DNA from 3 places in the Streptomyces sp. NPDC055239 genome. Region 3 is predicted to be linked to each of the others. Evidence: riboswitches for the same ligand, from Rfam matches in the RefSeq annotation. Region 3 holds a riboswitch; each other region holds the start of a gene.
What was found. A riboswitch is a leader RNA that binds a small molecule or an ion and turns the genes downstream of it on or off. The one in region 3 is predicted to bind cobalamin.

Region 1: another riboswitch for cobalamin. It lies ahead of ACWFRJ_RS09830 (prenyltransferase/squalene oxidase repeat-containing protein); the one in region 3 lies ahead of ACWFRJ_RS19240 (ribonucleoside-diphosphate reductase subunit alpha).
Region 2: another riboswitch for cobalamin. It lies ahead of ACWFRJ_RS26005 (cobalamin biosynthesis protein); the one in region 3 lies ahead of ACWFRJ_RS19240 (ribonucleoside-diphosphate reductase subunit alpha).

What each region holds. Positions count from the first base shown of each region.
Region 1 covers NZ_JBSGRD010000002.1:813,177-820,207, reverse strand. Annotated here, with positions in the region: gene ACWFRJ_RS09840 (aldehyde dehydrogenase) at 1-358, opposite strand, end outside; gene ACWFRJ_RS09835 (MBL fold metallo-hydrolase) at 543-1,592, shown strand; cobalamin riboswitch at 1,632-1,781, shown strand; gene ACWFRJ_RS09830 (prenyltransferase/squalene oxidase repeat-containing protein) at 1,889-3,109, shown strand; gene ACWFRJ_RS09825 (SCO2322 family protein) at 3,106-3,810, shown strand; gene ACWFRJ_RS09820 (energy-coupling factor transporter transmembrane component T) at 3,819-4,988, shown strand; gene ACWFRJ_RS09815 (ABC transporter ATP-binding protein) at 4,985-6,673, shown strand; gene ACWFRJ_RS09810 (ECF transporter S component) at 6,670-7,031, shown strand, end outside.
Region 2 covers NZ_JBSGRD010000008.1:343,943-350,973, reverse strand. Annotated here, with positions in the region: gene ACWFRJ_RS26020 (lysozyme) at 1-457, shown strand, start outside; gene ACWFRJ_RS26015 (anion permease) at 693-1,973, shown strand; gene ACWFRJ_RS26010 (hypothetical protein) at 1,986-2,240, shown strand; cobalamin riboswitch at 2,347-2,498, shown strand; gene ACWFRJ_RS26005 (cobalamin biosynthesis protein) at 2,621-3,559, shown strand; gene ACWFRJ_RS26000 (cobyric acid synthase) at 3,559-5,088, shown strand; gene ACWFRJ_RS25995 (putative cobaltochelatase) at 5,156-7,031, shown strand, end outside.
Region 3 covers NZ_JBSGRD010000005.1:221,308-228,338, forward strand. Annotated here, with positions in the region: gene ACWFRJ_RS19225 (YbdD/YjiX family protein) at 1-35, shown strand, start outside; gene ACWFRJ_RS19230 (DUF3311 domain-containing protein) at 156-425, shown strand; gene mctP (monocarboxylate uptake permease MctP) at 422-2,071, shown strand; cobalamin riboswitch at 2,180-2,303, shown strand; gene ACWFRJ_RS19240 (ribonucleoside-diphosphate reductase subunit alpha) at 2,437-4,869, shown strand; gene ACWFRJ_RS19245 (ribonucleotide-diphosphate reductase subunit beta) at 4,869-5,891, shown strand; gene ACWFRJ_RS19250 (helix-turn-helix domain-containing protein) at 6,129-7,031, shown strand, end outside.

The DNA.
Region 1 (7,031 bases), on a different contig from region 3:
GCGCCGAGTCCCAGACCATCATCGCGGCCAGGGCCTGCACCATCACGCTCGAGGTGTACGGGGTGCCGTTCTCGGAGCTGATGACGCGGGCGATCTCCTCGTGCCGTACCGCGAACGCGTCCTTGATCTTGGTGATGACCTCGATCCGCTCGTCGAGCGTCATCCGGGGCCAGGGCCCGTCCTCGAACGCCCTCCGCGCAGTGGCGACGGCCCGGTCGACATCGGCGGGCGCGGCGTGCGGCACCCGCGCGAAGACCCGGCCGGTGTGCGGCGAGATCACCTCGATGACGTCCTTGCCGAGGGGGTCCACCAGCTCCCCGCCGATGAACAGCTGTCCGTGTTCCACGAGCTCGGTCATGGCTGACTGCCTCCTGCGGGATTCCGCCTGCGCGGCACGCTTTCTGACACTGTTTCAGAACTGATACCAGTTCTAGTTCCAGTAGTCCACGGAGGGCAAGGCTCAAGTAGCCTGAGTGAACGGTCGACTTGGGCGATCATTGGAACTAGTTCTAGTTACGGACGAGAGAAGAAGAGGGCGCCCGATGACGCAGGTGACCGAACCGCAGGTGACCGAGCACGGCGGGGGCGTATGGAGCATCAAGGTCCCGATCCCCGACAACCCCCTGGGCTTCACCCTCGTCCATCTCCTGGACACCGACGCGGGCCCGGTCCTCATCGACACGGGCTGGGACGACCCCACGTCCTGGGACGCCCTCGCCACCGGCCTCGCCGCCTGCGGCACGTCCGTCGAAGCGGTGCACGGCGTCGTCATCACCCACCACCACCCCGACCACCACGGCCTCTCGGCCAAGGTCCGCGAGGCATCGGGCGCGTGGATCGCCATGCACGAGGCGGACGCGTCGGTCGTACGCCGCACGCGCACGGGGCCGCCCGCGCGCTGGTTCGACTACATGGTGGAGAAGCTGACGTCCGCAGGCGCCCCCGCCGAGCATCTGACACCGCTGCTCGCCGCCCGCGACGCTGGCCGCGCACCCCGCCTCCCGGGCATGGCCGCCGCGCTCCCCGACCGGGACATCACACCGGGCGAGCTGCTCGAACTGCCGGGGCGCAGGCTCCGCGCGATCTGGACCCCGGGTCACACCCCCGGCCACGTCTGCCTGCACCTGGAGGAGGAGCACCCGGCGCGACTGCCCGGACACGGCCGTCTGTTCTCCGGCGACCATCTGCTCCCCGGCATCACCCCGCACATCGGCCTCTACGAGGACCCCGACGACGACACCGTCACCGACCCCCTCGGCGACTACATCGACTCCCTGGAGCGCATCGGCCGCCTGGGCCCCGCCGAGGTCCTTCCCGCGCATCAGTACGCGTTCACGGACGCCCCGGCCCGGGTGCGGGAGATCCTGGCCCACCACGAGGAGCGTCTGACGGACCTGCTCGCCCTCCTCGCCAAGCCCCTCACCCCCTGGCAGCTCGCCGAGCAGATGGAGTGGAACCGCCCCTGGGCCGAGATCCGCTACGGCTCGCGGAACATCGCGGTCTCCGAGGCGGAGGCCCATGTGCGGCGCCTGGTGAAGCTGGGGCGGGCGGAGGCAGTGGGCAACGATCCGGTGCGGTACCGGGCGGTGTGACCTCGGGTCCCCCGGGGCGGGCACCCCGGGCCGGGCTCCCTACGGGCCGGTAGAGTGAGCCCGTCGTCATCATGCCCGTACGGGGGAAAGCCGGTGCGAATCCGGCGCTGACCCGCAGCCGTGAACCGCGTCAGCGGGTAGCCGGAATGCCCGGTACGGAGCATGACCGGCTCGCTTCATCGGGGCCCCCGATGAGTGGCACCGTCGAGGTATACGGAGCCGGAGCCGCCCGGTGCCCGTGCCCGCTACGTGCCCGTGCTGCCCCGCTCCCCGCAGGGAGAGGCACCCGCCGCATCATGAACGTTCGCCGCAGCGCAGCGGTCCTGGCCGCCGTCGCCGTGTTCGGTTCGGCCGCCGCCCCGGCCGCCTTCGCGGAGAGCCCGTCGCCGTCGCCGTCCGCCGCGCTTCCCTCCGGTCTCTACGGCGACTCGGACCCCAAGTTCGACGGCGTGTTCCGGCAGTCGTACGCGCTGCTCGCCCAGGACGCGGTCGGTGTGAAGCCCGCCGCGAAGTCCGTCGACTGGCTCACGGGCCAGCAGTGCTCGAGCGGCGGTTTCACCTCGTACCGCGCCGACGCGAGCGAGCCGTGCGACTCCAAGACCATGGTCGACAGCAACATGACGGCGTCCGCCGTGCAGGCGCTCGCCGCGCTCGGCGGTCAGGACAAGGCGGTCAAGAAGAGCGTCGGCTGGCTGAAGTCGGTGCAGAACCAGGACGGCGGCTGGGGCTACAGCCCCGGCATGGACTCCGACGCCAACTCCACCGGCATCGTGATCGGCGCGCTCGCCGCCGCGGGCGAGAAGCCGCAGTCGGTGAAGTCGCAGGACGGCAAGTCCGCGTACGACGCGCTGCCCGCCCTCTCGATGAGCTGCGAGAAGGACGGCGGAGCCTTCGGCCTCGCGGACGTCAAGACCGGCAAGCTCGCGCCGAACGCGGACGCCACGGCGGCGGGCGTACTCGGCGCCCACGGCAAGGGCCTGGTCGTGGACGAGGCGAAGAAGGAGGCCGCAGCCCCGAAGTGCGCGAAGGCCGACACCGCCGAGCAGGCGGCGTCGAACGGCACGGGCTACCTCCTGAAGACCCTCGCCAAGGGCGACGACCACCTGATGTCCTCGCTGCCCGGCGCCAAGAACATGCCCGACCTGGGCAACACCGCGGACTCCGTGCTCGCGCTCGCCGCGGCCGGCCAGCCGGAGCAGGCCAAGAAGTCGGCCGAGTGGCTGTCGAAGAACTCCGCGGAGTGGGCCAAGAAGTCAGGCCCCGCCGCCTACGCCCAGCTGATCTTCGCCGCCCACGCATCGGGCCTCGACCCGCGCGACTTCGGCGGCGCGGACCTGGTCAAGCAGCTGAACGCGACGGGTCCCGCCCCGCAGGCGACCGAGAAGGCCGCCGACGAGAAGAAGGACAGTGACGACGGCGGCGGCCTGAGCATCTGGTGGATCATCGGCGTCGGCATGGTCGCCGGTATCGGCATCGGCTTCCTGTACAGCGGCAACAAGAAGAAGCAGCAGCTGTGACGCGGGGTCGCGCGCGGTGGGGCCACCTGGTGGTGGGGGCGTTCGTCGCCGCCCTGCTCGGTGTCCTCGCCGCCGCCCCCGCCCAGGCCGCCGGTTACCGCTACTGGTCCTTCTGGGACCGGGACGGCTCCAAGTGGGCCTACGCGAGCCAGGGGCCCAGCACCGCACGGCCCGAAGACGGCGCCGTCCAGGGCTTCCGGTTCTCCGTGTCCGAGGACTCGCAGGACTCCGCGAAGCCGCGCGGCACCACTGGCGACACGGGCGACACCAGCACCGCCGCGGACTTCGCCGCCATCTGTGCCAAGACCCCCGCGAAGGACGGCCGCAAACGGATCGCCCTGGTCATCGACTTCGGTACCCCGGGTGACGCCCCCGAAGGCGAGACCCCGCCGAAGCCGCGTACCGCCTGCGCGCTGATCGCGGAGGACGCGACGAGCGCGGACGCCCTCGCCGCGGTCGCGAAACCACTGCGCTACGACAGCAACGCGCTCCTGTGCGCCATCGCCGACTACCCGAAGTCGGGGTGCGGGGAGCAGGTCGCGGGCAACGGCGAGTCCGAGAAGAAGTCGGAGAAGACGCCCGCCGCGAGCGACAAGGGGAGCGACTCCGGTGGTCCCTCCGTCGGCCTGATCGCGGGTGTCGCCGCCATCGCCCTGCTCGGCGGGGCCGCCCTCTGGCAGGCACGCCGCCGACGCGGCTGACCCGCACCATGAACGATCACCCGAGCACCGCACCCGGTGCGCTGCGGCGGCGCCTGGCCCCCGAAGCGCACCGGAGCAACGCGCTGCACCCGGGCGCCTGGTGGGTGTGGGCGCTCGGGCTCGGCGTCGCGGCGTCCCGCACCACCAATCCCCTGCTGCTCGGTCTCCTCATCGGGGTCGCGGGCTATGTCGTCGCGGCACGCAGGACGTCGGCACCGTGGGCGCGGTCGTACGGCGCGTTCGTGAAGCTGGGTCTCGTCGTGATCGCGATCCGGCTCGTCTTCGCCGTCGTCCTCGGCTCCCCCATCCCCGGCAGCCACGTCATCGTGACGCTCCCCGAAGTGCCGCTGCCCGACTGGGCGAAGGGCGTGCGGATCGGGGGCAGGGTGACGGCCGAGGGGCTGCTCTTCGCGCTCTACGACGGGGTGCGCCTCGCGGGACTCCTCATCTGTGTCGGCGCGGCCAACGCCCTCGCGAGCCCGGCCAGGCTGCTCAAGTCGCTGCCGGGCGCGCTGTACGAGGTGGGGGTCGCCATCGTCGTCGCGATGACGTTCGCGCCGAACCTGATCATGGACGTGCAGCGTCTTCGGGGAGCGCGGCGCCTTCGCGGGCGTGCGGACAAGGGCATCCGGGGGCTGCTCCAGGTCGGGCTCCCGGTTCTTGAGGGCGCCCTTGAGCGGTCGGTGGCCCTGGCCGCCGCGATGGACGCGCGCGGCTTCGGCCGCAGCGCTCCGGTGCCCGCAGGGGTGCGCAGGACCACGGCGGTACTGACGCTCGGCGGCCTGATGGGCGTCTGCGCGGGAACGTACGGCCTGCTCACGGCGGGTGGCACTGGGTACGGCCTGCCCGTCCTGGCCGTCGGTCTGCTCGCCGCCCTCGCGGGACTGCGCCTGGGCGGTCGGCGCTCCGTCCGCACCCGCTACCGCCCCGACCCCTGGGGCGTCCGCGCCTGGCTCGTCGCAGGGTCGGGGATCGCGGTGGCGGGTCTGATGATCTGGGCCGCCTCGTACGACGCTGCCGCCCTGCACCCCGGAGTCGTCCCCCTGACCGCGCCGACGCTGCCGCTGTGGCCGGCGGCGGCCGTCCTTATCGGTCTTCTGCCCGCCTTCGTGGCGCCGGTGCCCGCCGATTCCGCCGCCCCTGTTTCCACCCGCGTTCGCTCCAAGGAGTCCTCATGATCCGCTTCGAGGATGTCTCCGTGACGTACGAAGGGGTCGCGGAGCCCACCGTGCGCGGGGTCGATCTCGCCGTGCCCGAGGGTGAGTTGGTGCTCCTCGTCGGGCCTTCGGGGGTCGGCAAGTCGACGCTGCTCGGCACGGTGAGCGGGCTCGTGCCGCACTTCACCGGGGGCACCCTGCGGGGCCGTGTGACGGTGGCGGGGCGCGACACCCGTACCCACAAGCCACGTGAACTCGCGGACGTCGTCGGCACGGTGGGCCAGGATCCGCTCTCGCACTTCGTGACGGACACCGTCGAGGACGAGCTCGCGTACGGCATGGAGTCGCTCGGACTCGCCCCCGACGTGATGCGCCGCCGGGTCGAGGAGACCCTGGACCTGCTCGGCCTCGCCGATCTGCGCGACCGCCCCATCGCCACGCTCTCCGGCGGTCAGCAGCAGCGCGTCGCCATCGGCTCGGTGCTCACGCCCCACCCCCAGGTCCTCGTGCTCGACGAACCGACGTCGGCCCTCGACCCGGCCGCCGCCGAGGAAGTACTCGCCGTACTGCAGCGGCTCGTCCACGACCTGGGCACGACGATCCTGATGGCCGAACACCGCCTGGAGCGGGTCGTGCAGTACGCGGACCAGGTGCTGCTGCTCGCGGCGCCGGGCGAGGCACCCGTGCTCGGGGATCCCGCCGAGCTGATGGCCGTCTCGCCCGTCTACCCGCCGGTGGTGGGCCTCGGCCGCCTCGCGGGCTGGTCCCCGCTGCCGCTGACGGTGCGGGACGCACGGCGCAGGGCGGGCGCGCTGCGGGAGCGCCTTGCTCTCGCGGGAGCCGGTCCGCACGAACGCGAGGAGGCCACGGCCACACCTCCTCCCGAATCGCGCCGCCCAGTCCTGCGCAGGTGCACGAAGACGGATGCCACGGAGGCAGCCGCCGCGAGCATCACCGGCCTTGCCGTCCGCCGGGGCCGCGTGGAGGCCCTGCGCCGCGTGGACCTCACCGTCCGCGCGGGCGAGACCGTTGCCCTGATGGGCCGCAACGGCGCTGGCAAGTCCACGCTCCTCTCGACACTGGTCGGCCTGCTCGAACCGTCGGCGGGCTCGGTCCGCGTGGGCGGCGCCGTCCCGCACCGCACGGGCCCGCGCGAGCTGATCCGCCACGTGGGCCTGGTCCCCCAGGAACCACGTGACCTCCTCTACGCGGACACGGTGGCCGCCGAGTGCGCCGCCGCCGACCACGACGCGGCGGCGGAGGCGGGTACCTGCCGCGCCCTGGTCACCGAGCTGCTCCCCGGCATCGCGGACGACACCCACCCCCGCGACCTCTCGGAGGGCCAGCGCCTGACCCTGGCCCTGTCGATCGTCCTGACCGCACGCCCTCCCCTTCTCCTCCTGGACGAGCCGACCCGGGGCCTCGACTACGCGGCCAAGGCCCGCCTGGTCACGCTCCTGCGCGGCCTGGCCGCCGAAGGGCACGCGATCGTCCTGGCCACGCACGACGTGGAACTGGCGGCGGAGCTCGCCCACCGGGTGGCGATCCTCGCCGACGGCGAGATCGTCGCGGACGGCCCGACCCCGGAGATCGTGGTCTCGTCCCCTTCCTTCGCCCCGCAGACCACCAAGATCCTGGCCCCGCAGAAGTGGCTGACGGTCACAGAGGTACGGGAGGCGCTGCGCGAGGAGGGTGGGACCGCGTGAGCCCCGCTCCCGCCACCGGTCGGGCCGTCCCCCGCCAGGCCCGCCCCATCCGCCTCGGCCCGCGCTCCATCGGCGCCCTCGCGCTCGTCAGCGCGGTCGGCGTCGTGGCCTTCGGGTGGCCGCTCGTCGCGAGCGGGGAATCGGGGCTCAGCGCGCACGCCCAGGACGCGCCCTGGCTGTTCGCGGCGCTGCTGCCGCTGCTCCTCGCCGTCGTCGTGGCGACGATCGCCGATGTCGGGCTCGACGCGAAGGCCATCGCGATGCTCGGGGTGCTCGCCGCGGCGGGGGCCGCGCTGCGGCCGCTGGGGGCGGGGACGGCCGGGATCGAGCCGATGTTCTTCCTCATGGTGCTCAGCGG
Region 2 (7,031 bases), on a different contig from region 3:
CGCGTACCACTTCGCCGTGCCGAGCAAGTCGTCCGGCAAGAAGCAGGCTGCCTACTTCATGAGGCACGGCGGACGGTGGAGCGCGGACGGCCGGACGCTGCCGCCGGCCCTCGACATCGAGCACAATCCCTACGGCAAGCGGAAGTGCTACGGCATCAGCAAGAGGGGCATGGTCCACTGGATCAAGTCGTTCAGCAACGAGGTGAAGCGGCAGACGGGACGGCGTCCCGTGATCTACACGACCACCAGGTGGTGGAACAAGTGCACGGGCGGCAGCCGTGCCTTCGCGGCGCATCACGCGCTGTGGCTGGCGCACTGGTCGTCGACGTCGGGGAAGCTGCCCAGGGGCTGGTCGTACCTGACGTTCTGGCAGTACGACAACGGCGGCAGGTTCCCGGGTGACCAGAATCTCTTCAACGGTTCGATGAAGCAGTTGAAGAAGTTCGCCCGAGGGTAGCCGGGCACGGCCGGATACCGGTCGGACACCCTTGGAAGCCCGCATTCCGGGCCTCTGGAAGCTCACGTTCCAGGCCTCGCGACGCCACTCCGGGCGATCTTCGTCAGAGCCACGACGGAACCGGAGTGGCAGTGCCCCGAATTGGGTCACCGCACGGCCCGACCAAGTTCACTTTCCGTTCACCCAGCTTGCCTACGTTCCACTTGCCACTGACGTCCAACAGAAGCCTGGGTAAATGGAACACATCACGCTTCTCCTCGGGATCGTGATCGTTACCGCTCTCGTGTTCGACTTCACGAACGGTTTCCACGACACGGCCAACGCGATGGCGACCACCATCTCGACTGGCGCTCTCAAGCCCAAGACGGCGGTGGCCATGTCCGCCGTGCTGAACCTCGTCGGCGCTTTCCTGTCGGTCGAGGTCGCCAAGACGATCTCCGGCGGAATCGTCAACGAAGACGGACTGAAGACAGAGGTGATCTTCGCCGCCCTGGTGGGCGCGATCCTCTGGAATCTCCTGACCTGGCTGGTGGGCCTGCCCTCCAGTTCCTCCCACGCGCTCTTCGGCGGCCTCATCGGCGCCGCGGTCATGTCGATGGGCTGGTCGTCGATCAACGGCGGCACCGTCGTCACCAAGATCCTGATCCCCGCGATCGCCGCGCCCCTCGTCGCCGGCATCGCCGCGACGCTGGCCACGCGTCTGACGTACCGCATCGGACGCAACACCGACACCAAGGCGACCGCCAAGGGCTACCGCACCGGTCAGATCGCCTCCGCGGGCCTCGTCTCGCTGGCGCACGGCACGAACGACGCGCAGAAGACCATGGGCATCATCACGCTCGCCCTGATCACCGGCGGCGTCCTGAACCCGGGCGCCAACCCACCGATGTGGGTCATCGTCTCGGCGGGCATCGCCATCGCGCTCGGCACGTACCTCGGTGGCTGGCGCATCATCCGCACCATGGGCAAGGGCCTCACGGACCTCGCGCCGCAGCAGGGCTTCGCCGCCCAGACCAGCGCCGCGACCGCGATCCTGGCCTCCTCGCACATCGGCTTCTCGCTCTCCACCACCCAGGTCTGCTCGGGCGCCGTGATGGGCGCGGGCCTCGGCCGCAAGGGCGGTGTGGTCCGCTGGTCCACGGCGACGCGCATGTTCGTCGCCTGGGGCCTGACGCTCCCGGCCGCCGGTCTGGTCGGCGCGGGCGCCGAGTTCCTCACCAAGCAGGGCCCCTGGGGCATCGCGGCGACCGCCGCGCTCCTGGTGACCGGCTCTGCCGTGATCTGGGTGCTGTCCCGGCGCAACGCCGTCGACCACACGAACGTCGCCGACGACGAGATCCGCAGCTCCTTCGCGGACGAGCCGGCGGGCGTCGTGACCACCGCGATCGCCGCCGTCTCTCCGCCGCCCACCGGGTCGGCCGTGACGAGCCCCGACGTCGACCTCGTCAAGGCCACCATCCAGGCCCCGGCCCCGACCGGCACCGCGGCGGACCCCGCCCGGCCCGCCACGGTGTAAGGACAAGTCAGCATGAACATCGACTGGGCAGCTCTCGGCTCCGTGTTCGGAGTCAGCCTCGCGGTGACGGTGGCCCTGGTGGGCCTGTTCACCCTCGGCATCGTCGGCCTCTCCAAGCGCGAGACGGCAACGTCCGGCGCCACTTCGACCGCTTCCGCCGCTTCCACGGCGGGCGGGCCCCCGGTGGCGGCACGCACGGGCGCGTACGTGTGCTTCGCGCTCTGCGCGGCGGCGGTGGCGTACGGGATCTATCTGATCGTCGCCTGACGATCGCAGCTCCGGGTGGGGTGCGGGACGCTTCGGCGGCCCGCACCCCACCTCTGTCTGTGGGCCTCGGCACACTCTCCCGCCCCAGGTCAACGGCAAGTTGACGGGCGTTCGCGGGCGTGGTGGACTGCCGGAGCCATTACGGCGGCAGAAGAGGAAGCCGGTGCGAATCCGGCGCGGTCCCGCCACTGTCATCGAGGAGCTGACTCAGCCGGCTCCTCGGAAGCCAGGAACTCTCGCCGCCGATCTCGTCGAATCAGGGCGCGGACACCCTGAGTGAGGACATATCGCCATGCGCGGCCGCCCGTTGCCGGTCTCTGTGCCCCCGCCTGTACAGGCCGGGCCCCTCGCTCCCCTCCGCGTCACGGCCGGCTGAAGCCATGCGTGCCGATCGCGACTTCGCGTACGGCGCCGCCGCCGGCCTCCTCGGTGATCTGTTCCTCGGCGATCCTCGCCGCGGGCATCCGGTCGCCGCGTTCGGCCGGGCCGCCGGTGCCGTAGAGCGTGTGCTGTGGCGTGACCACCGCGGGTGGGGCGCCCTGCATGCCGTGGTGTGCGCCGGGGGTGCGGCAGGTGCCGCCGTCCTGGCCTCTTCTCTTGTACGTGACTCACGCGCCGCATCCGTCGCGCTGACCGCCGCCACCACCTGGGCCGTCGTCGGCGGGACCTCGCTGGGGCGCGAGGCGCGGGCCGTCGGCGGTGCGCTCGCCGCCGGGGACATCGAGGTGGCACGGGAGCGCCTTCCGCATCTGTGCGGCCGTGATCCGCAGTCCCTCGACGCCGACGGCATCGCGCGGGCCGTGGTCGAGTCCGTCGCCGAGAACACGTCCGACGCGGTCGTCGGCGCCTTGGTGTGGGGGGCTCTCGGCGGGGTTCCCGGGCTTGTCGCCTTCCGGGCCGTGAACACGCTCGACGCCATGGTCGGGCACAAGTCGGTGAAGTACCGGCGGTACGGGTGGGCCTCCGCGCGGCTCGACGACGTACTGGGGTGGCCCGGAGCCCGGCTCACCGCGGTGCTCGCGGCTGCCGCCGGAGACGCGCCGCGCGGTGCCCTGAAGGCCTGGCGTGCGGACGCGGCCAAGCATCCGAGCCCCAACGCGGGGCCCGTGGAGACCGCCTTCGCAGGGGCGTTGGGGGTACGGCTCGGGGGGACCCTCTCGTACGGAGGCCGCATCGAGCACCGGCCCGTCCTGAACGGGGACGGGCGGGACGTCGAAGTCGCCGACATCGAACGGGCCGTGAAGCTCTCGCGCCGGGTAGGGCTGCTTGCCCTGGGGGTCGCGGCCGTGGTGAGCACTATGCGGAAAGGCAGGGTCTGATGAGTGGTGGGCTGCTCGTTGCCGGGACCACGTCCGATGCGGGCAAGAGCGTGATCACCGCCGGGATCTGCCGGTGGCTGGCCCGCAAGGGGGTCTCCGTCGCGCCCTTCAAGGCACAGAACATGTCCCTCAACTCCTTCGTCACGCGCGAGGGCGCCGAGATCGGGCGGGCCCAGGCCATGCAGGCGCAGGCCGCCCGGGTCGAACCCAGCGCACTGATGAACCCCGTGCTGCTCAAGCCGGGCAGTGACCGCAGCAGCCAGGTCGTCCTCATGGGAAAGCCCGTGGGCGAGATGAGCGCGCGCGGCTATCACGGGGGGCGCCAGGAACAGTTGCTCTCCACCGTCGTGGGATGCCTCGAAGAACTTCGGGGCGGCTATGACGCCGTGATCTGCGAAGGCGCGGGCAGTCCCGCCGAGATCAATCTGCGGCGTACGGACATCGTGAACATGGGGATCGCGCGGGCCGCCCGCTTCCCGGTCGTCGTGGTCGGCGACATCGACCGAGGCGGCGTCTTCGCCTCCTTCTTCGGTACGACCGCGCTGCTCAGCGCCGAGGACCAGGAACTGGTCGCCGGTTATCTCGTCAACAAGTTCCGTGGCGACGTCTCGCTGCTCGAACCCGGGCTCGACATGCTTCATGAGCTCACCGGGCGGCGTACGTTCGGCGTCCTTCCCTTCCAGCACGGCCTCGGCATCGACGAGGAGGACGGCCTTCGGGTGTCCCTGCGGGGCGCCGTGCGGGAGTCCGTCGTCGCTCCCCCGGTCGGCGAGGACGTGCTGCGGGTCGCCGTCTGCGCCGTACCGCTGATGTCGAACTTCACGGACGTGGACGCCCTGGCCGCCGAACCCGGCGTCGTGGTGCGGTTCGTGGACCGCGCCGACGAGCTCGTCGACGCCGATCTCGTCGTCGTACCCGGCACGCGCGGCACCGTCCGCGCCCTTCAGTGGCTGCGCGAGCGCGGCCTCGCGGACGCCATCGCGCGGCGCGCCGCCGAGGGGCGGCCGGTGCTCGGGATCTGCGGCGGCTTCCAGGTGCTCGGCGAGCACATCGAGGACGACGTCGAGTCGCGGGCGGGAGCCGTGGACGGGCTCGGCCTGCTGCCCGTGCGCGTGCGGTTCGCCCGCGAGAAGACCCTCGCGCGCCCGGTCGGCGAGGCGCTCGGCGAACCCGTCGAGGGGTACGAGATCCATCACGGCGTCGCCGAAGTCCTGGGCGGAGAGCCCTTCTTGGACGGCTGCCGAGTAGGCGAGGTGTGGGGCACGCACTGGCACGGCTCCCTGGAGAGCGACGCGTTCCGGCGCCGTTTCCTGATGGAGGTCGCCCGCGCCGCCGGGCGCCGCTTCGTGCCCGCGCCCGACACCAGCTTCGCCGCACTGCGCGAGGAGCAGCTCGACCTGCTCGGCGACCTGATCGAGCAGCACGCGGACACGGACGCGCTGCTCCGCCTGATCGAGACCGGCGCCCCGCCCGGCCTCCCCTTCATCGCACCCGGGGCGCCCGCACGACCGGCGGAGGGGGACGGGTGAGAGCCGCTGCACCCTGGGCGAGAGCCGCTGCCCCTTGCCCCGCCCTGAACCACGTAATGGAGGCCTTGTGAGTACCCCCTATCCGTTCACCGCCCTCGTCGGACAGGACGACCTGCGGCTCGCCCTGCTGCTCAACGCCGTCTCGCCCGCCGTCGGCGGTGTGCTCGTACGCGGCGAGAAGGGCACCGCCAAGTCCACTGCCGTGCGCGCCCTTTCGGCCTTGCTGCCGCAGGTACCCGTCGTCGCCGGATGCCGCTTCTCCTGCGCCCCGGCCGCCCCGGACCCCGCCTGCCCCGACGGTCCGCACGACGCCGGCGGCGCTTCGGTGCGCGACGCGCGGATGGTCGAACTGCCCGTAGGAGCCTCCGAGGACCGCCTCGTCGGGGCGCTCGACATCGAGCGGGCGCTCGCCGAGGGCGTGAAGGCCTTCGAGCCGGGTCTGCTCGCCGACGCCCACCGCGGCATCCTCTACGTCGACGAAGTCAACCTGCTGCACGACCACTTGGTCGACCTGCTGCTCGACGCCGCCGCCATGGGCGCCTCGTACGTCGAGCGCGAGGGCGTGTCCGTGCGGCATGCGGCGCGGTTCCTGCTCGTGGGCACCATGAACCCCGAAGAGGGCGAACTGCGACCGCAGTTGCTCGACCGGTTCGGGCTCACCGTCGAGGTCGCCGCATCGCGCGAGACCGATCAGCGGGTCGAGGTCGTGCGCCGACGGCTCGCGTACGACGACGACGCGGAGAACTTCGCCGCGCGGTGGCACGAGGACGAGTCCGCGCTGCGGGACCGGATCGTCGCGGCGCGTGCGCTGCTTCCCCACGTGCGGCTCGGGGACGGTGCGTTGCGGCAGATCGCCGCCACCTGTGCGGCCTTCGAGGTCGACGGGATGCGGGCCGACATCGTGATGGCGCGTACGGCGACGGCGCTTGCCGCCTGGGCCGGACGCGACGACGTACTCGCCGAGGACGTACGGCAGGCCGCTCTCCTCGCGCTCCCGCACCGGCGCCGTCGCAACCCCTTCGACGCGCCGGGCCTCGACGAGGACAAGCTCGACGACACGCTGGAGCAGAACGGCGACGACGGCGACGGGGACGGCGGGGACGACGACCCCGACGGCGGCGGTCCCGATGGAGGCGGGCAGCCGCCCCAGGACGGACCCGACGCCCCCGAGGCACCCGATGCCCCGGCGCCGGACGCACATGACGCCCCCGCCACCGACAACGAGACCGAGAGCGGGCAGGACGAGGACCTCTCCCCCGCGCAGGCACCCGCGGCCGGTGGCGGTGGCGGTGAACAGCGGCCCGTGCAGGCCTCCGAGCCGTTCCGTACGAAGATGCTGAGCGTCCCCGGTCTCGGTGAGGGTGCCGCGGGGCGCCGCTCGAGGGCGCGGACCGAGCACGGGCGGACCACCGGGGCCCGGCGGCCCCAAGGTGCGCTCACCAAGCTGCACCTGGCGGCCACCGTGCACGCGGCTGCCCCCCATCAGCGGGCGCGCGGACGTGTGGGGCGGGGGCTCGTCGTGCGCCGGGACGATCTGCGGCAGGCGACGCGGGAGGGGCGTGAGGGCAACCTCGTGCTCTTCGTCGTGGACGCCTCCGGGTCCATGGCCGCGCGGCAGCGGATGAGCGCCGTGAAGGGAGCGGTGCTGTCCTTGCTGCTCGATGCCTACCAGCGCCGGGACAAGGTCGGGCTCGTCACCTTCCGCGGGTCCGACGCCGAGGTGGCGTTGCCGCCCACGTCTTCCGTCGACGCGGCTGCCGCCCGTCTTGAGACGCTGCCCACGGGCGGGCGTACGCCGGTCGCGGCCGGGCTGCTCAAGGCGCACGACGTACTGCGCGTCGAGCGGCTGCGGGATCCGGCGCGGCGCCCCCTGGTCGTGGTCGTCACGGACGGCCGGGCCACGGGAGGCGTGGAGCCGGTGGCCCGCGCGGGACGTGCCGCGC
Region 3 (7,031 bases):
AGTCGGATCCGCGTCAGGGGTTCCGCTGCTGCTGAGCCGACACTGAACAGGCACTTCGACACGTCCGTTATCCGGACAGGGGTTCCATAGATCAATACTCTCGCTTAGATTTCCCGCACGTTAAAGGTGAGATAAGCGAGGGAGCGGAACCGCAAGTGTCAGATGCGCCTGAAGTGAGCAGACCGGTGATCACGCCGGTCCGCGTGGTCATTGCCCTCTGCCTCGTAGCGCCGTTCGTGGCGATGCTCTGGGTGAGCTCCTACGCGAAGGTCGAACCGACCTTCATCGGCATCCCGTTCTTCTACTGGTACCAGATGCTGTGGGTACTCATCTCCACCGCTCTCACCATGATCGCGTACAAGCTGTGGCAGCGTGACCAGCGCGCCCGCAAGGCCGAGCAGGCCCAGGGGGGTGCGACCCGATGAACGAGCTCGCAGCGGACACGGGCGGCGTCAACGGCATCGCCCTCGCCGTCTTCATCTTCTTCTTCGTCGCCGTCACGGCGATGGGCTTCCTGGCCGCGCGCTGGCGCAAGGCCGAGACCGAGAGCCTGGACGAATGGGGCCTCGGCGGCCGGTCGTTCGGCACCTGGGTCACGTGGTTCCTGCTCGGCGGCGACCTCTACACGGCCTATACGTTCGTGGCCGTCCCGGCGGCGATCTACGCCGCGGGCGCGGCCGGCTTCTTCGCCGTGCCGTACACGATCCTCGTCTACCCGCTGATCTTCACCTTCCTGCCGCGCCTGTGGTCCGTCTCCCACAAGCACGGATACGTGACCACGTCCGACTTCGTGCGCGGACGCTTCGGGTCCAAGGGGCTCTCCCTCGCCGTCGCGGTCACCGGCATCCTCGCCACGATGCCGTACATCGCGCTCCAGCTCGTCGGCATCCAGGCCGTGCTCGACGTGATGGGCGTCGGCGGCGGTCCGGACACGAACTGGTTCATCAAGGACCTGCCGCTCCTGATCGCGTTCGCGGTGCTCGCCGCGTACACGTACTCGTCGGGTCTGCGCGCGCCCGCGCTGATCGCGTTCGTGAAGGACGGCCTGATCTACCTCGTCATCGTCGTCGCGATCATCTACATCCCGATCAAGCTCGGCGGCTTCGACGAGATCTTCCGGGCGGCGAACGACAAGTTCGCGGCGACGAACGAGGCGGCGGGCAAGCCCGTCGCGGGCCTCGCACCAGGCGCCGGCGGGCAGTGGACCTATGCCACGCTCGCGCTCGGCTCCGCGCTCGCGCTCTTCATGTACCCGCACTCGATCACGGCGACGCTCTCCTCCAAGAGCCGCAACGTGATCCGCCGCAACACCACGATCCTGCCGCTCTACTCGCTGATGCTGGGCCTGCTCGCACTGCTCGGCTTCATGGCGATCGCGGCCGGGGTCAAGGTGGAGAACGGGCAGCTGGCGATTCCGCAGCTGTTCGAGAACATGTTCCCCGACTGGTTCACCGGCGTGGCCTTCGCCGCCATCGGCATCGGCGCCCTCGTGCCCGCGGCCATCATGTCGATCGCAGCAGCGAATCTCTTCACCAGGAACATCTACAAGGACTTCCTCAGGCCGGACGCGACGCCCGCACAGGAGATGAAGGTCTCCAAGCTGGTCTCGCTCCTGGTGAAGGTGGGCGCGCTCGTCTTCGTCCTCACCATGGACAAGACGGTCGCGATCAACTTCCAGCTCCTGGGCGGCATCTGGATCCTGCAGACCATGCCCGCGCTGGTCGGCGGCCTGTTCACCCGCTGGTTCCACCGCTGGGCGCTGCTCGCGGGCTGGGCTGTCGGAATGGTCTACGGGACGGTCGCCGCGTACGGTGTCGCCTCACCGACGCAGAAGCACTTCGGCGGCTCGTCCGACGAGATCCCCGGCATCGGCGAGATCGGCTACATCGGCCTCACGGCGTTCGTCCTGAACCTGGTGGTCACCGTGGTCATGACGTTCGTCCTGCGCGCCGCCAAGGCGCCTGACGGCATCGACGAGACCTCTCCCGGCGACTACACGGCGGACGCGGGCGACCCCGGCGTCGTCAAGGACCTTCCGCCGGCCACGGCGGGGGCGCCGGGCGGGCACTGAGCCTCTCCCCTACGTACGTCATGCGGGCCGCCGGAAGAATCCGGCGGCCCGCTGTCGTGCACTCCGACACAAGATATGGGGTTGCCGCCCAGAGCCAGCACAAGATGTATGCTCGTGCTCGTTGTCGCCGCAGGGGAATCCGGTGGAAGTCCGGAACTGTCCCGCAACGGTGTATGAGTGCGCATTTGTCGTACTCATGAGTCCGAAGACCTGTCGACAGCGCACCCGTTCCGACCGGTCCGGGTGCCAACGACGTCCGGGCCTCGTGGAATGGGCTGGTGGACGCGGAGCGCAGCCCTGCCCCGGCGCGCCCGTGTGTCACTCCTCCCCTCCGCAAGGTTCCGAGCCGAGCGAGGGAGTGCTCCGTGACCATCGCGCCAGCCGAACCTGCGTCAGCGCAGACCACCGACGGTCAGCAGACCACCGTTGGTCAGCAGACCGGCGACGGCCCAGGAACCGCGCTGCTGCGCACCCTGACCGACCTCACCACCGACCTCCCCGACGCCGACCCCGGCCGGGTCGCCGCCGCCGCACTGCGCGGCCGTTCGGCCAGGGCGGATCTGGCGGAGCTGCGGGAGCTGGCGACCGAGGCGGCCGCCGGGCTCATCTCCGAGGACCCGACGTACTCGCAGCTCGCTGCCAGGCTCCTGAGCCTCAGCATCCGGGACGAGGCCGCGTCGCAGGGCGTGCGCTCCTTCTCCGACTCGGTCGCCGTGGGACACCGCGAGGGTCTGATCGCGGACCGCACCGCCGCGTTCGTCGTCGACCACACGGACCGTCTGGACGGTCTCGTGGAGGCCGCACTGGAAGACGGCGCCGACTTCCGCTTCGGCTACTTCGGCCTGCGCACCCTGCACAGCCGCTACCTCCTTCGCCACCCGATCACCCGGCACGTCATCGAGACCCCGCAGCACTTCATGCTGCGCGTCGCGAGCGGCCTGGCGGAGGACGGCAGCACGCGCTCGGTGGACGAAGTCGCCTCCCTGTACCGCCTGATGAGCCGCCTGGACTACCTGCCGTCGTCGCCGACGCTCTTCAACTCCGGCACCCGGCACCCGCAGATGTCCTCCTGCTACCTCCTCGACTCCCCGCTGGACGAGCTGGACTCCATCTACGACCGCTACCACCAGGTCGCGCGCCTCTCCAAGCACGCGGGCGGCATCGGGCTCTCGTACTCCCGCATCCGCGCCCGCGGTTCGCTGATCCGCGGCACGAACGGCCACTCCAACGGCATCGTGCCGTTCCTGAAGACCCTGGACGCCTCCGTCGCCGCCGTGAACCAGGGCGGCCGTCGCAAGGGCGCCGCCGCGGTCTACCTGGAGACCTGGCACTCCGACATCGAGGAGTTCCTGGAGCTGCGCGACAACACGGGTGAGGACCAGCGGCGTACGCACAACCTGAACCTCGCGCACTGGATCCCGGACGAGTTCATGCGCCGGGTCGCCGCCGACAAGGACTGGTCGCTGTTCTCTCCGGCCGACGTGCCGGAGTTCGTCGACCTGTGGGGCGACGAGTTCGACGCCGCCTACCGCAAGGCAGAGGCCGCCGGGCTCGCCCGCAAGACCATCCCCGCCCGCGATCTGTACGGCCGCATGATGCGCACCCTCGCGCAGACCGGCAACGGCTGGATGACCTTCAAGGACGCCGCCAACCGCACCGCCAACCAGACGGCGGAGCCCGGCCACACGGTTCACTCCTCCAACCTCTGCACGGAGATCCTGGAGGTGACGGACGACGGGGAGACGGCCGTCTGCAACCTGGGCTCGGTGAACCTCGGCGCCTTCGTGGACACGGCCGCCGGTGACATCGACTGGGAGCGGCTCGACGAGACCGTCCGCACCGCCGTCACCTTCCTCGACCGCGTGGTCGACATCAACTTCTACCCGACCGAGCAGGCCGGCCGCTCGAACGCCCGCTGGCGTCCGGTGGGCCTGGGCGCCATGGGTCTGCAGGACGTCTTCTTCCAGTTGAAGCTGCCGTTCGACTCCCCCGCCGCGCGTGCCCTCTCGACGCGCATCGCCGAGCGGATCATGCTCGCCGCGTACGAGGCGTCCGCCGATCTCGCCGAGCGCAACGGCCCCGTGCCCGCCTGGGAGAAGACCCGCACCGCGCGCGGCGTCCTGCACCCGGACCACTACGGCGTCGAGCTGACCTGGCCGGAGCGCTGGGCCACGCTGCGGGAACGTATCGCCACGACCGGTATGCGCAACTCGCTGCTCCTCGCCATCGCGCCGACCGCCACGATCGCGTCCATCGCGGGCGTGTACGAGTGCATCGAGCCGCAGGTCTCCAACCTCTTCAAGCGCGAGACGCTGAGCGGTGAATTCCTCCAGGTCAACGGCTACCTGGTGCAGGAGCTGAAGCGGCTCGGCGTCTGGGACGCGCAGACCCGTGAGGCGCTGCGCGAGGCCAACGGCTCGGTGCAGGGCTTCAGTTGGATCCCCGCCGATGTGCGCGACCTCTACCGCACCGCGTGGGAGATCCCGCAGCGCGGCCTGATCGACATGGCCGCCGCGCGCACGCCGTTCCTCGACCAGGCGCAGTCCCTGAACCTGTTCCTGGAGACGCCGACCATCGGCAAGCTCTCCTCGATGTACGCCTACGCCTGGCAGCAGGGTCTGAAGACCACGTACTACCTGCGTTCGCGCCCGGCGACCCGGATCGCCCGCGCGGCGGCGGGCCAGACCGCCGCCGAGCCCGCGCCCGCCGCCGCCCCCGTACCCGCCCAGGCCACGGCCGACGAAGACGCCGTCGCCTGCTCCCTGGAAAACCCCGAGTCCTGCGAGGCCTGCCAGTAATGAGCTCCACGACCACCGCCGTAAAGAACCTCCTCGACCCGGGCTTCGAGCTGACCCTGCGTCCCATGCGCTACCCCGACTTCTACGAGCGCTACCGGGACGCGATCAAGAACACCTGGACCGTCGAGGAGGTCGACCTCCACTCGGACGTCTCCGACCTCGCCAAGCTCTCGCCCGGCGAGCAGCACATGATCGGCCGCCTGGTCGCGTTCTTCGCAACCGGCGACTCGATCGTCTCCAACAACCTCGTGCTCACGCTCTACAAGCACATCAACTCCCCCGAGGCCCGGCTCTACTTGAGCCGCCAGCTCTTCGAGGAGGCCGTGCACGTCCAGTTCTATCTGACGCTGCTCGACACCTATCTGCCCGACCCTGAGGACCGCGCGGCGGCCTTCGACGCGGTCGAGGAGATCCCCTCCATCCGCGAGAAGGCGGAGTTCTGCTTCCGGTGGATGGACTCCGTCGAGAAGATGGACCAGCTGGAGAGCAAGGCCGACCGGCGCCGCTTCCTGCTGAACCTGATCTGCTTCGCCGCGTGCATCGAGGGGCTCTTCTTCTACGGTGCCTTCGCCTACGTCTACTGGTTCCGCTCGCGGGGTCTGCTGCACGGCCTCGCGACCGGCACAAACTGGGTGTTCCGTGACGAGACGATGCACATGAGCTTCGCCTTCGACGTCGTCGACACCGTCCGCAAGGAGGAGCCCGAGCTCTTCGACGACGCACTCCAGACGCAGGTCACCGACATGCTCAAGGAAGCCGTCGAGGCCGAGCTGCAGTTCGCGCGCGACCTGTGCGGTGAGGGCCTGCCCGGCATGAACACCGACTCGATGCGTGAGTACCTTCAGTGCGTCGCCGACCAGCGGCTCCAGCGGCTCGGGTTCGCGCCGGTCTACGGCTCGTCGAACCCGTTCTCATTTATGGAGCTCCAGGGTGTTCAGGAGCTGACCAACTTCTTCGAGCGACGTCCGTCGGCCTACCAGGTCGCGGTCGAAGGCTCGGTCTCCTTCGACGACGAGTTCTAGCCCCACCCGGCTGCGGGAGACGGCGGACGCCGCCTCCCGCAGCTCGCGGTCGATCCGGCGCTCGTGGACGTACCCGACGAGCGAGGGTGCGGCCAGGAGAAGGAGGACGGTCAGGACGGTCGCGTAATCGAGGATTGCGTTCATGTCCTTACTGTCCTGCGGTCCCGACGGAAGCGTCAGTGGCAGGACTGCCACACACCATCGACTTACTGCCAGTCCTGCGGCACACTCACGAACATGCTGAACAACGTGGCCGTCGTGCTGCTCGACGGCGTGAATCCCTTCGAACTCGGCGTCGTCTGCGAGGTGTTCGGCCTCGACCGGAGTGAAGCGGGCCTTCCCGTGTACGACTTCGCGGTGGTCGCCGGTGAGAGCGGGACCCTGAGCAATCACGCGGGTTTCACGATCACCACCGAGTACGGTCTCGACCGGCTCGAAGAGGCCGACCTCATCGCCGTTCCCGCGGGCCAGTCGTTCGCGCAGCGCGACTTCCCCGAGGATCTGCTCGCCGCCCTGCGCCGCGCGGTGGACCGCGGGGCCCGCATCCTCTCCGTCTGCTCCGGGGTCTTCGTGCTCGGCGCCGCGGGGCTGCTCGACGGCCGCCGCTGCGCCGTCCACTGGCGGCACTCCGCGGAGCTCGCCGTGCGGTATCCGCGCACCCGGGTCGAGCCCGACGTCCTGTACGTGGACGAGGGCCCGGTCATCACATCGGCCGGCACCGCCGCCGGGATCGACGCCTGCCTGCACATCGTGCGCCAGGAGCACGGCATCGAGGTCGGCAACGCCATCGCGCGCCGCATGGTCGTACCGCCCCATCGCGACGGCGGTCAGGCCCAGTTCGTGGAGCGCCCGCTGCCGCGCACGTCGTGCGACACCGTGGGCGGGGTGCTCGCCTGGATGGAGCGCCATCTGGACAGGGACATCACCGTCGAGCTGCTCGCCGAGCGCGCGCACATGTCACCGCGCACCTTCGCCCGCCGCTTCCAGCAGGAGACCGGCACCACGCCCTACCGCTGGCTCCTGCGCCAACGGGTGCTCCTGGCACAGGAGTTGCTTGAGGGCTCGGACGAGACGGTGGACGCCATCGCCGGGCGTGCCGGGTTCGGCAACGCCGCGGCGATGCGCCACCAGTTCCTGCGG